4 regions of the Luteipulveratus halotolerans genome follow, and region 1 is predicted to be linked to each of the others. Evidence: riboswitches for the same ligand, from Rfam matches in the RefSeq annotation. Region 1 holds a riboswitch; each other region holds the start of a gene.
What was found. Region 1 has a riboswitch for S-adenosylmethionine ahead of VV01_RS24915 (putative leader peptide). Riboswitches for the same ligand answer to the same signal wherever they lie in the genome.
Positions count from the first base shown of each region.

Region 2: it holds a riboswitch for S-adenosylmethionine, as region 1 does, so the genes downstream of both, VV01_RS13630 (amino acid ABC transporter permease) here and VV01_RS24915 (putative leader peptide) in region 1, are expected to answer to the same signal.
Region 3: it holds a riboswitch for S-adenosylmethionine, as region 1 does, so the genes downstream of both, VV01_RS02770 (MetQ/NlpA family ABC transporter substrate-binding protein) here and VV01_RS24915 (putative leader peptide) in region 1, are expected to answer to the same signal.
Region 4: it holds a riboswitch for S-adenosylmethionine, as region 1 does, so the genes downstream of both, VV01_RS06410 (bifunctional o-acetylhomoserine/o-acetylserine sulfhydrylase) here and VV01_RS24915 (putative leader peptide) in region 1, are expected to answer to the same signal.

Region 1 covers NZ_LAIR01000002.1:2,082,537-2,084,729, reverse strand. The annotation lists gene VV01_RS22810 (GNAT family N-acetyltransferase) at 1-131, opposite strand, end outside; gene VV01_RS10525 (ABC transporter substrate-binding protein) at 133-1,107, opposite strand; gene VV01_RS24915 (putative leader peptide) at 1,207-1,293, opposite strand; SAM riboswitch class IV at 1,321-1,435, opposite strand; gene VV01_RS10520 (glycoside hydrolase family 3 protein) at 1,527-2,193, opposite strand, start outside.
Region 2 covers NZ_LAIR01000002.1:2,711,161-2,713,353, reverse strand. The annotation lists gene VV01_RS13635 (amino acid ABC transporter ATP-binding protein) at 1-367, opposite strand, end outside; gene VV01_RS13630 (amino acid ABC transporter permease) at 364-1,341, opposite strand; SAM riboswitch class IV at 1,565-1,676, opposite strand; gene greA (transcription elongation factor GreA) at 1,798-2,193, opposite strand, start outside.
Region 3 covers NZ_LAIR01000002.1:477,460-479,652, reverse strand. The annotation lists gene VV01_RS23770 (NAD-dependent epimerase/dehydratase family protein) at 1-820, opposite strand, end outside; SAM riboswitch class IV at 984-1,095, shown strand; gene VV01_RS02770 (MetQ/NlpA family ABC transporter substrate-binding protein) at 1,291-2,193, shown strand, end outside.
Region 4 covers NZ_LAIR01000002.1:1,229,526-1,231,718, forward strand. The annotation lists gene VV01_RS06405 (DUF445 domain-containing protein) at 1-972, shown strand, start outside; SAM riboswitch class IV at 1,037-1,153, shown strand; gene VV01_RS06410 (bifunctional o-acetylhomoserine/o-acetylserine sulfhydrylase) at 1,223-2,193, shown strand, end outside.

The DNA of each region.
Region 1 (2,193 bases):
GTCGGTTGAGGTGTGCGCGAGGCGACGTCGACCCGGTGGCCGAGCGACTGCAGCCGACGCTGCACGTACGTCGCGACGGCGCCGATCTCGGGCGCGTGCGCCGTGTCGTCCAGGACGAGGAAGGTGGGCATGTCAGCTCGCCTCCTTGGGCAGGCCCGGAGGGTTGATCTGCGAGGTGGGGACGGCCTCGTTGCTGAGGTCCCAACGGCTCAGGACCTTGGCGTACGAGCCGTCGGCGATCGCCGAGTTCAGCGCAGCGGCAAGGGGTTGGGCGAGTCCGGAGTTCTTCTTGCTGAGCGCGGCGATGAGGCCCTGCACCGTCGCGCCGCCACCCGAGAACCGGCCGATGATCTCGGTCTTGCCGCCGGTCGCGACGTGATAGGCGGCGGTGGGGTTGGGTCCGAGGTAGGCGTCGATGCGACCCGAGCTCAGGGCGAGGTAGTAGTCGCTCGCGCTCTGGTAGTAGACGATCTTGGCGGGCTTGAGGCCGGCTGCGATGTTGGCCTTGTTCCAGTCGAGCAGGATCTTCTCCTGGTTGGTGCCGCTGCTCACCGCGATCGTCTTGCCCTGGATGTCCTTGCCGCTCTTGACCTTCCAGCTGCCGCCCTGAGTCGCCTCGAAGGCGAGGTCGTCCTTGCGGTAGGTGGCGAAGTCGTACTTCTCCTTGCGCTCTTCGGTCACCGTCACGTTGGAGACGACGACGTCGTACGCCCCGGAGTCGGCGCCGAGGAACAGGTTCTCCCAGGAGGTCGTACGCAGGTCGAGACGGACGCCCAGCTTGGCCGCGAGGAGGTGGGCGATGTCGACCTCGACGCCGATGGGGGTCTTGTTGTCATCGGCGGTGAACGCCAGCGGCGGGGTGCCGCTCGCACCGGCGCTGTCGGCGATGGTGATGGTCCCCTTGTCGCGGATACGTGCGGGCAGCAAGGAGGCGGCCCGTGCGTCCTTGCTCACCGCGACGCGATGCTGGTCAGGAGAGGTGTTGATCTTCGCCGTGCTGGCGTCGTCGCGAGGGGCGGCGCTGGAGGGGTCGCTGCACGAGGTCGCGAGCAGTGCGACGGCGATCAGGGGCAGCCACGCAGGCGTCGTTCGAGTGATGGAGGGCATGCGAATGTCCTTGAGGTCAAAGCGGTTTCGGGTCTTCGGGGCGGAGAAACCCCGCGAGGTACGGCGGCCGATCAGCTCAGGAGGTGTCGGCGGTCCGGGTCAACACTGCGAGGACGCGACGCGCAGCAGGTCGACGTGACGCCGGCGGTGAAGCCGGGACGGTCGGACGAGCCGGCTGGTCCCCATCGTGGTGCTCCTGGTCGAAGGACCCGAGGTCCGCGCTTGCGAGCAGCCGGTCGGCTGCTGCCTGGTCGTCACCCGGAGCACCCCGCCGCGAAAGGAGGGTTGCTGTCCAGCAAGCCGGGGCTGTGCGCTGGAGCTCAAGACCTGGTGCTGACGCTAGGGCTCGTCAGGCCCGGCGAGCAACAACGAGGAAGCATCGTCTCATAACGCAAGATGAGATTAAGTAGTACACCTTGTTATGTGAGCAGATCGGCGACAGCCCGGGCGGTGGGCCACGAGTCGCCGAAGGTCCGGACGACACGGTCGGCGCGCAGCACCTCGTCGTCGGCGAGTCCGGTGCAGACCACGACCGCACCAGGAGATGCGGCGAGGAGCTGTCGCAGCGCGCGCTGCTCGACCTCGTCGAGCGTGGGCGTGCCGGTGATGATGACGTCCGCCCGGCCGGCCTGCAGCTGCGTCGACGGATCGACGGCGCCGTCGGCTCGGCCCTCGACCGCGCGACCGGGAGCGAAGCCGGCGACGACGCGGCTGCCGGGCAGCCGCTGCGCCAACGCCTGGGCGATGAGAGCGGCGTTGCCGCCGCTCGCGATGTTGCGGCGCCGCCGGATGTCGACGATCTCGACCGTGCCGGAGAGAGCGCCGGCGACGTCTCCGGTGGTGTGCAGGCTCCGGCGGGCGGCCTCGTCGTCGACGTCCTGGTCGGGCTGGGGGACCTCACCGTGCCGTCGGTCGGCGCACCAGCGCTCGAGAGCGTCGACCCGACCGGCGGCCTCGCGCAACCGCGCCACGTCGAGCACACCGTCGTGGACAGCTCGGACGACGGCGTCGAGTGCCGCACCGAACGTCGCCTCGTCGTCGCCCTCGGGCGTGTTGAGCACGGGGTTGCCGAGCGCGACCAGGTCG
Region 2 (2,193 bases), 630 kb from region 1:
CGGGGGCCTCGGCGACGTTCTGCAGCACCGTGAGGTGCGGGAACAGGTTGAAGTCCTGGAAGACGAACCCGATCCGCGAACGCTGACGCAGCACGTCCCGCTCACGCAGCTCGTGCAACCGATCGCCTTGACGGCGATAGCCGATGAGGTCGCCGTCGACGTGGATCTGTCCTCGGTCGACCTTCTCGAGATGATTGATCGTGCGCAGCAGGGTCGACTTCCCCGAGCCGGACGGACCGAGCACGACGGTGACGCTGCCCTGCTCGACGCTCAGCGAGATGTCGCGAAGGACGACATGGTCACCGAAGGACTTGGTGACGTGGTCGACGTCGACGACCGGCCGGCGTACGGCCTCGGCGGCGCTCATCGGGTCACCTCGCCACGTGCGGCGGCGGCATCAGTGCGGCAGGCCGAGATGCGAGAACGTAAGCGCTGCAACGGTGTTGGCGGTACGACTCGGGTGCTGCCCTTGGCGTAGTGCCGCTCCAGGTAGTACTGCCCGATGGACAACGCGGTCGTGAGGACGACGTACCAGATGGTGGCGACGATGAGCAGGGGTACGACGCGCGAGGTCCGTCCGTAGATCACCTGCACCTGGTAGAAGAGCTCGGGGATCGCCAGCACCGACACGATCGAGGTGCCCTTGAAGAGGCTGATCACCTCGTTGGTGGCGTTGGGCAGGATCGAGCGCATCGCCTGCGGGAGCACGATCTTGAAGAACTGCCTGCGGCGCGGAATCCCCAGTGCCGCAGCGGCTTCCAGCTGTCCGGGGTCGACGGAGGCGATGCCGCCCCGGATGATCTCGGCCGCGTACGCCGCCTGGTGCAGGGCGAGGCCGAGCACCGCTGCGCCCATCGCCCCGATGACGTTGCTGGTGCTGAAGGTGAACAGCTCCGGTCCGAACGGCACGCCGATGCTGAGCTGCTTGTAGAGGTAGGCGATGTTGAACCAGAACAGCAGCTGCACGATCAGCGGGATCGAGCGGAACGCCCAGACGTAGGTCCAGGCGACCCCTTGCAGGAACGCGCTGCCCGACAGCCGCATCGCCGCGAGCACGACGCCGAGGGCGAAGCCGAGCACGGTGCCGAGCACGGTCAGCTGGATCGTGGTGAGCAGCGCACGCAGGATCGTGGTGGTGAACAGGTAGTCCCCGACGGTCGACCACTCCCAGGCGGGGTTGGTCACCAGGCCGTTGACCAGCTGCGCGAGCAGGACGACGACGAGCGCGGTGCCGACCCAGCGCCAGGGCCGACGGCGGGGCACGACCTGCAGGGCCGGGCGGGCGTCGGGTGCGGGTGGGTCGAGCGTGGCGGGTGCGGGCAGCGTCGATGACGTGGACATGGCTGTCTCCCAGGGGTCGGTCCGGTGAGGCGGAGCGAGAGGTGGGTGCGTGGGCGGGCGGAGGCCCGAGGTGAAGGCGTGCGGTCAGCAGGACCCGGCGCAGACGCGCATCAGGTCGATGTGCAGGCGGTACGCCGCCCGGTGGGCGTGCGCCGCGAAGAGACGTGAGCCGTGGTGAGCGGTCATCGTCGAGCTCCCTCGGTGAGGAGGACCCTCGGGGGAGAGTCCGCGCTTGCGCCGACCGGATGGTCGGGCCAGGTCGTCACCCGGAGCACCCCACCGCGGTGGAGGGTTGCTGTCCAGCAAGCCGGGGCTGTGCGCTGGAGCTCAAGACCTAAGTGAAAGTTATGCAATGCATAAGAGTCAGGCAAGTTGGCGTCTCGGGTGACGAGACGCAACGCAGAAGGCCCGGTCCCGCGAGGTGCGGGACCGGGCCTTCGAGTCGTGCTGGGGGCCTCAGGCGGCGTACGGCGTGGCCGCGATGACCTTGACCGCGATGGTCTTGCCGTTGGGCGCCTCGTAGGAGGTCTCGTCGCCGACCTTCTTGCCGTTGATGGCGGCGCCGAGGGGCGACTTCTCGCTGTAGACGTCGAGGTCGGAGTCGCCGGCGATCTCCCGGCTGCCGAGCAGGAACTTCTCCTCGCCGCCGAACATCTCGACGGTCACGACCATGCCGGGCTCGACGATGCCGTCGTCCTTGGGGGCCTGGCCGACGGTGGCGTTGCGCAGCAGCTCGGTGAGCTGGCGGATGCGGGCCTCCATCTTGCCCTGCTCCTCCTTGGCCGCGTGGTAGCCGCCGTTCTCCTTGAGGTCGCCCTCCTCGCGAGCCGCCTCGATGCGCTTGGCGATCTC
Region 3 (2,193 bases), 1.6 Mb from region 1:
CGCTCGCCTCGGGCTCGCCGTCGGCGTGACCATGCTCGTCTGCTTCGCGACCGGGCTGATCAGCCAATACCACGCGCATCCGTGGGGGTGGCTGCCTCCGCCGGCCTCGCCGGCGTGGGGATACCGCCTCACCCAGGGCGTCCACGTGATCACCGGCATCGCGGCGATCCCGCTGCTGCTGGCCAAGCTGTGGTCCGTGCAGCACCGGCTGCGCCAGTGGCCACCGGTGCGTTCGCTCGTGCACGGCGCCGAGCGTGCGGCGGTCGGGCTGCTCGTCGCCGCAGCGCTGCTCGAGCTGGTCACGGGCTTCCTCAACGTCCTGCAGTACTACCCGTGGCCCTGGGACTTCGTCGCCGTCCACTTCGCGACGGCCTGGTTGCTGGTCGGCGCGCTGCTGGTGCACGTGGCGGCCCAGCTGCCCGCGATCCAGGAGGGGCTGCGCACCCGGCTCTCGTGGTCGCCCGCGAGTGACGCCGTGCTGAGGGCAACGGCCGCGCCCTTCTCCGTAGACGACCATCGAGCTCGCGAGCACCAGCCTGCGCACGCCACGGCGTGCCATCGCTGCCAGCAGCGTGGTCGTGCCGACGTCGTTGTGCGAGGCGTACGCCGGCAGGTCCGCCACGTCGACGCCGCGCCCGACCTTGGCCGCCAGGTGCGCGACGACGTCGACGCGGTGCACCGCGCGCTCGGCCACGTCCGGGTCGCGTACGTCATCACCGTCGACCAGGTCGAGCCGGGTCACGTCGTGACCGGCTGCCGTCGCAGCGTCCACGACGTGCCGTCCGATGAACCCGGCGCCGCCGGTCACGAGCAGTCTCATGTACTCACGCTAGGCGCGAGACCTGTTGGGACACAGCGGGATCGGCCCCGTCAGGCGATCGTTCCGCACTTCGTCACATCCGGTCCCGACGTGACCCACGTCATAATCCCGTGTTGGGTTACCCATTTGACTTCCCGCTGAACGCGTTCTTACCGTAGGCCCAGGTCATGAGACCCAGCGACAAGCCCTGGCTTGCTGGGCGGCAACCCTCACGGACGTGGCGGGGTGCTCCAGGTGACGACCGGGCGCGACCAACCCTCGCGCAAGCACTCCACTCCCGTAGTGGCCGACCTTCGAGGACGCCCATGCACCACCACACGCACCACTCGGCACCGACGACCACCCGTCGTTGCTGCTGTCCGCGCTGCCGCTGACAGGCGCGCCGCACAGCCCTCACGCACCCACCGCAGCAACCCCGCAGGGGTCGGCTGACCCTGCCGTCCTCCCTGCCCGCACCGAAAGGAACCACCATGTCCGAGACCCCGAAAACCCCTGAGAATGTTGACGGTTCGACGCCCGCGCTGCCCGACAAGCCCGGCCGCGGCAAGGGCGCTCTGTTCGGCGCTGCAGCCGCCGGCGTCGTCGTCCTCGTCGCCGCCGGCTTCGCGATCAAGGCCGTCGCGTCCGACGACGACGAGGGCGGCACGCAGACCGTCAGCATCGGGACGACCGAGGCGAGCGCGCCCTACTGGAAGCCGCTGCAGGACCTCGCCGCCAAGCAGGGCATCACCATCAAGGTGGTCAACTTCGGTGACTACACGCAGGCCAACCCCGCCCTCGCGCAGAAGCAGACCGACCTCAACCTGTTCCAGCACCTGCAGTTCCTCGCGACGTACGACGTCGAGGCGGACCAGGACCTGACGCCGATCGGCTCGACGGTCGTCGTACCGCTGGGTGTCTACTCCAAGAAGCACACGGCGCTCAACCAGATCCCCCAGGGCGGCAAGGTCGCGATCCCCAACGACCCGACCAACCAGGCGCGGGCGCTGCTCGTGCTGCAGCAGGCCGGCCTGCTCAAGCTCAAGGGCGGCGGCAACACGCTGTCGACCCCCAAGGACATCGACACCGGCGCCTCCAAGGTCACCGTCGCCCCGGTCGACGCCGCGCAGACCGTGGCCTCGCTGCCGTCTGTCGACGCGTCGGTGATCAACAACAACTTCGCCCTCGACGCCAAGCTCGACCCGAAGAAGGCGCTGTTCAACGACGACCCGAAGCGCCCGGAGGCCGAGCCCTACATCAACGCGTTCGTCGCGCGCGCCGAGGACAAGGACAACCCGACCTACCTCAAGATCGCGAAGCTCTACCACGACCCCTCGGTGATCACGCAGGTCGAGGCGTACTCCAAGGGCACCGCGGTCATCGTCGACAAGCCG
Region 4 (2,193 bases), 850 kb from region 1:
GAGAGCCTCGAGGACTTCGTCACCGAGAACTTCCTCACCGCCGACATCGTCCAGGAGCGACTCGCGCAGGCGCAGATCCCGCTGCGCCTCGGCCGCTGGGTGTCCGACCCCGAGCATGCTGCGACCGTCGTACGAGAGGCGGCGCCGGCCCTGAGCCGGGCCGTCTCGTCGGTCCAGGACGCCGAGGTGCGCACGCTGCTCGAGGGGTTCTTCCTCCCGCGTCTGGCCCAGGAGCCCATCAGCGAGATCGCCGGACACCTGCTCGACGGTGTGCTGCAGGACCGCTCTCACCAGGGCCTGGTCGACCTGGGCATCGGCCAGGTCCACGACTGGGCCCGGGACAACAAGGCCACCATCGCCTCGATCATCGGCGCCCGCGCGCCCTGGTGGTCACCGCGGTGGCTCGACGAGACGGTGACGGATCGCCTCTACGCCGAGATCATGAGCTGGCTGGGCGACGTGCGCGACAACGCCGAGCACCCGGCGCGGCACGCCCTCGACGATCTCCTCGCGGGTCTCGCGCGCGACCTGCAGCACGACCCGCAGACGCAGGCGAGGGCCGAGGCACTCAAGGAACGCTTCCTCACCCACCCCGGTGTGGCCGACGGCATGGTCTCGGTGTGGGGCTCGGTGCAGCACACCCTCGTGGAGGCTCTGGCCGACGAGGACGGTCCGCTGCGTGCGCGGATGAGCGCGCTGCTGGCCGACGCGGGGCGCCGTCTGGTGGCCGACGACCAGCTGCGTGGCGCAGTCGACCGACGCCTCCACGACGTGGCGGGCTATGTCGTGACGACGTACGGGCGTGAGATCTCGACGCTGATCTCCCAGACCGTCGCACGCTGGGACGGCGACGAGGCGGCACGGCGCATCGAGCTGCAGGTCGGTCGTGACCTGCAGTTCATCCGCATCAACGGCACTGTGGTCGGTGGCCTGGTCGGCCTGCTCATCCACGCGCTCTCGCAGCTGCCCTGATTGTTTGGTTCATCATAAGAAACGGTGATGTACGACGGCGCCTCCTCGCGCTAGTCTCACCGCAGGTCAAGAGCGCCAGCGTCAAGCCCCGGCTCGCTGGCCGGCAACCCTCCTCCGCGGTGGGGTGCCCCGGGTGAGGACCTGGCCGTGCGGGCAACAGGCCCGACGGCAAGCGCGGGCAGCAGACGTCCTGCTTCCGCAGCACCGCCGGTGCCGTCGGCGGTGCGAACCGTCGACGAGGAGTGCATCGATGACTGACGACGCCACCCCCAGCTGGTCCTTCGAGACCCGCCAGATCCACGCCGGTCAGACCCCGGACCCGACCACGGGTGCCCGGGCGTTGCCGATCTACCAGACGACGTCGTACGTCTTCAACGACGCCGAGCACGCCGCGAACCTGTTCGGGCTCAAGGAGTTCGGCAACATCTACTCGCGGTTGATGAACCCCACCCAGGACGCGGTCGAGCAGCGCATCGCCAGCCTTGAGGGTGGTGTCGGCGCGCTGCTGCTCGGCTCCGGTCAGGCCGCAGAGACGATCGCGATCCTCAACGTCGCCGAGGCCGGCGACCACGTCGTCGCCAGCCCCTCGCTGTACGGCGGCACGTTCAACCTGCTGAAGCACACACTGCCCAAGCTCGGCATCCAGGTGACCTTCGTCGAGGACACCCGCGACCCCGAGTCGTGGCGTGCGGCGGTCAAGGACAACACCAAGGTGTTCTTCGGCGAGACCATCTCCAACCCCAAGAGTGAGGTCCTCGACATCGAGGCCGTGGCCGCGGTCGCGCACGAGGTCGGCGTACCGCTCGTGGTCGACAACACCATCGCGACGCCCTACCTCCTGCGTCCGCTCGAGCACGGCGCAGACGTCGTCGTGCACTCGGCGACGAAGTACCTCGGCGGCCACGGCACCACGATCGCCGGTGTCATCGTCGACGGCGGCACGTTCGACTACGCCAAGAACCCCGAGAAGTTCCCGGGGTTCAACACGCCGGAGGAGAGCTATCACGGCCTGGTCTATGCGCGCGACCTCGGCGTGGGCAGCGACCTCGGGGCCAACCTCGCCTACATCCTCAAGGCGCGCGTCCAGCTGCTGCGCGACCTCGGGCCGGCGACGTCACCGTTCGACGCCTTCCTGATCGCGCAGGGGCTGGAGACGCTCAGCCTGCGGGTCGAGCGCCACATCGAGAACGCCCACAAGGTCGCCGAGTTCCTGCAGGGCCA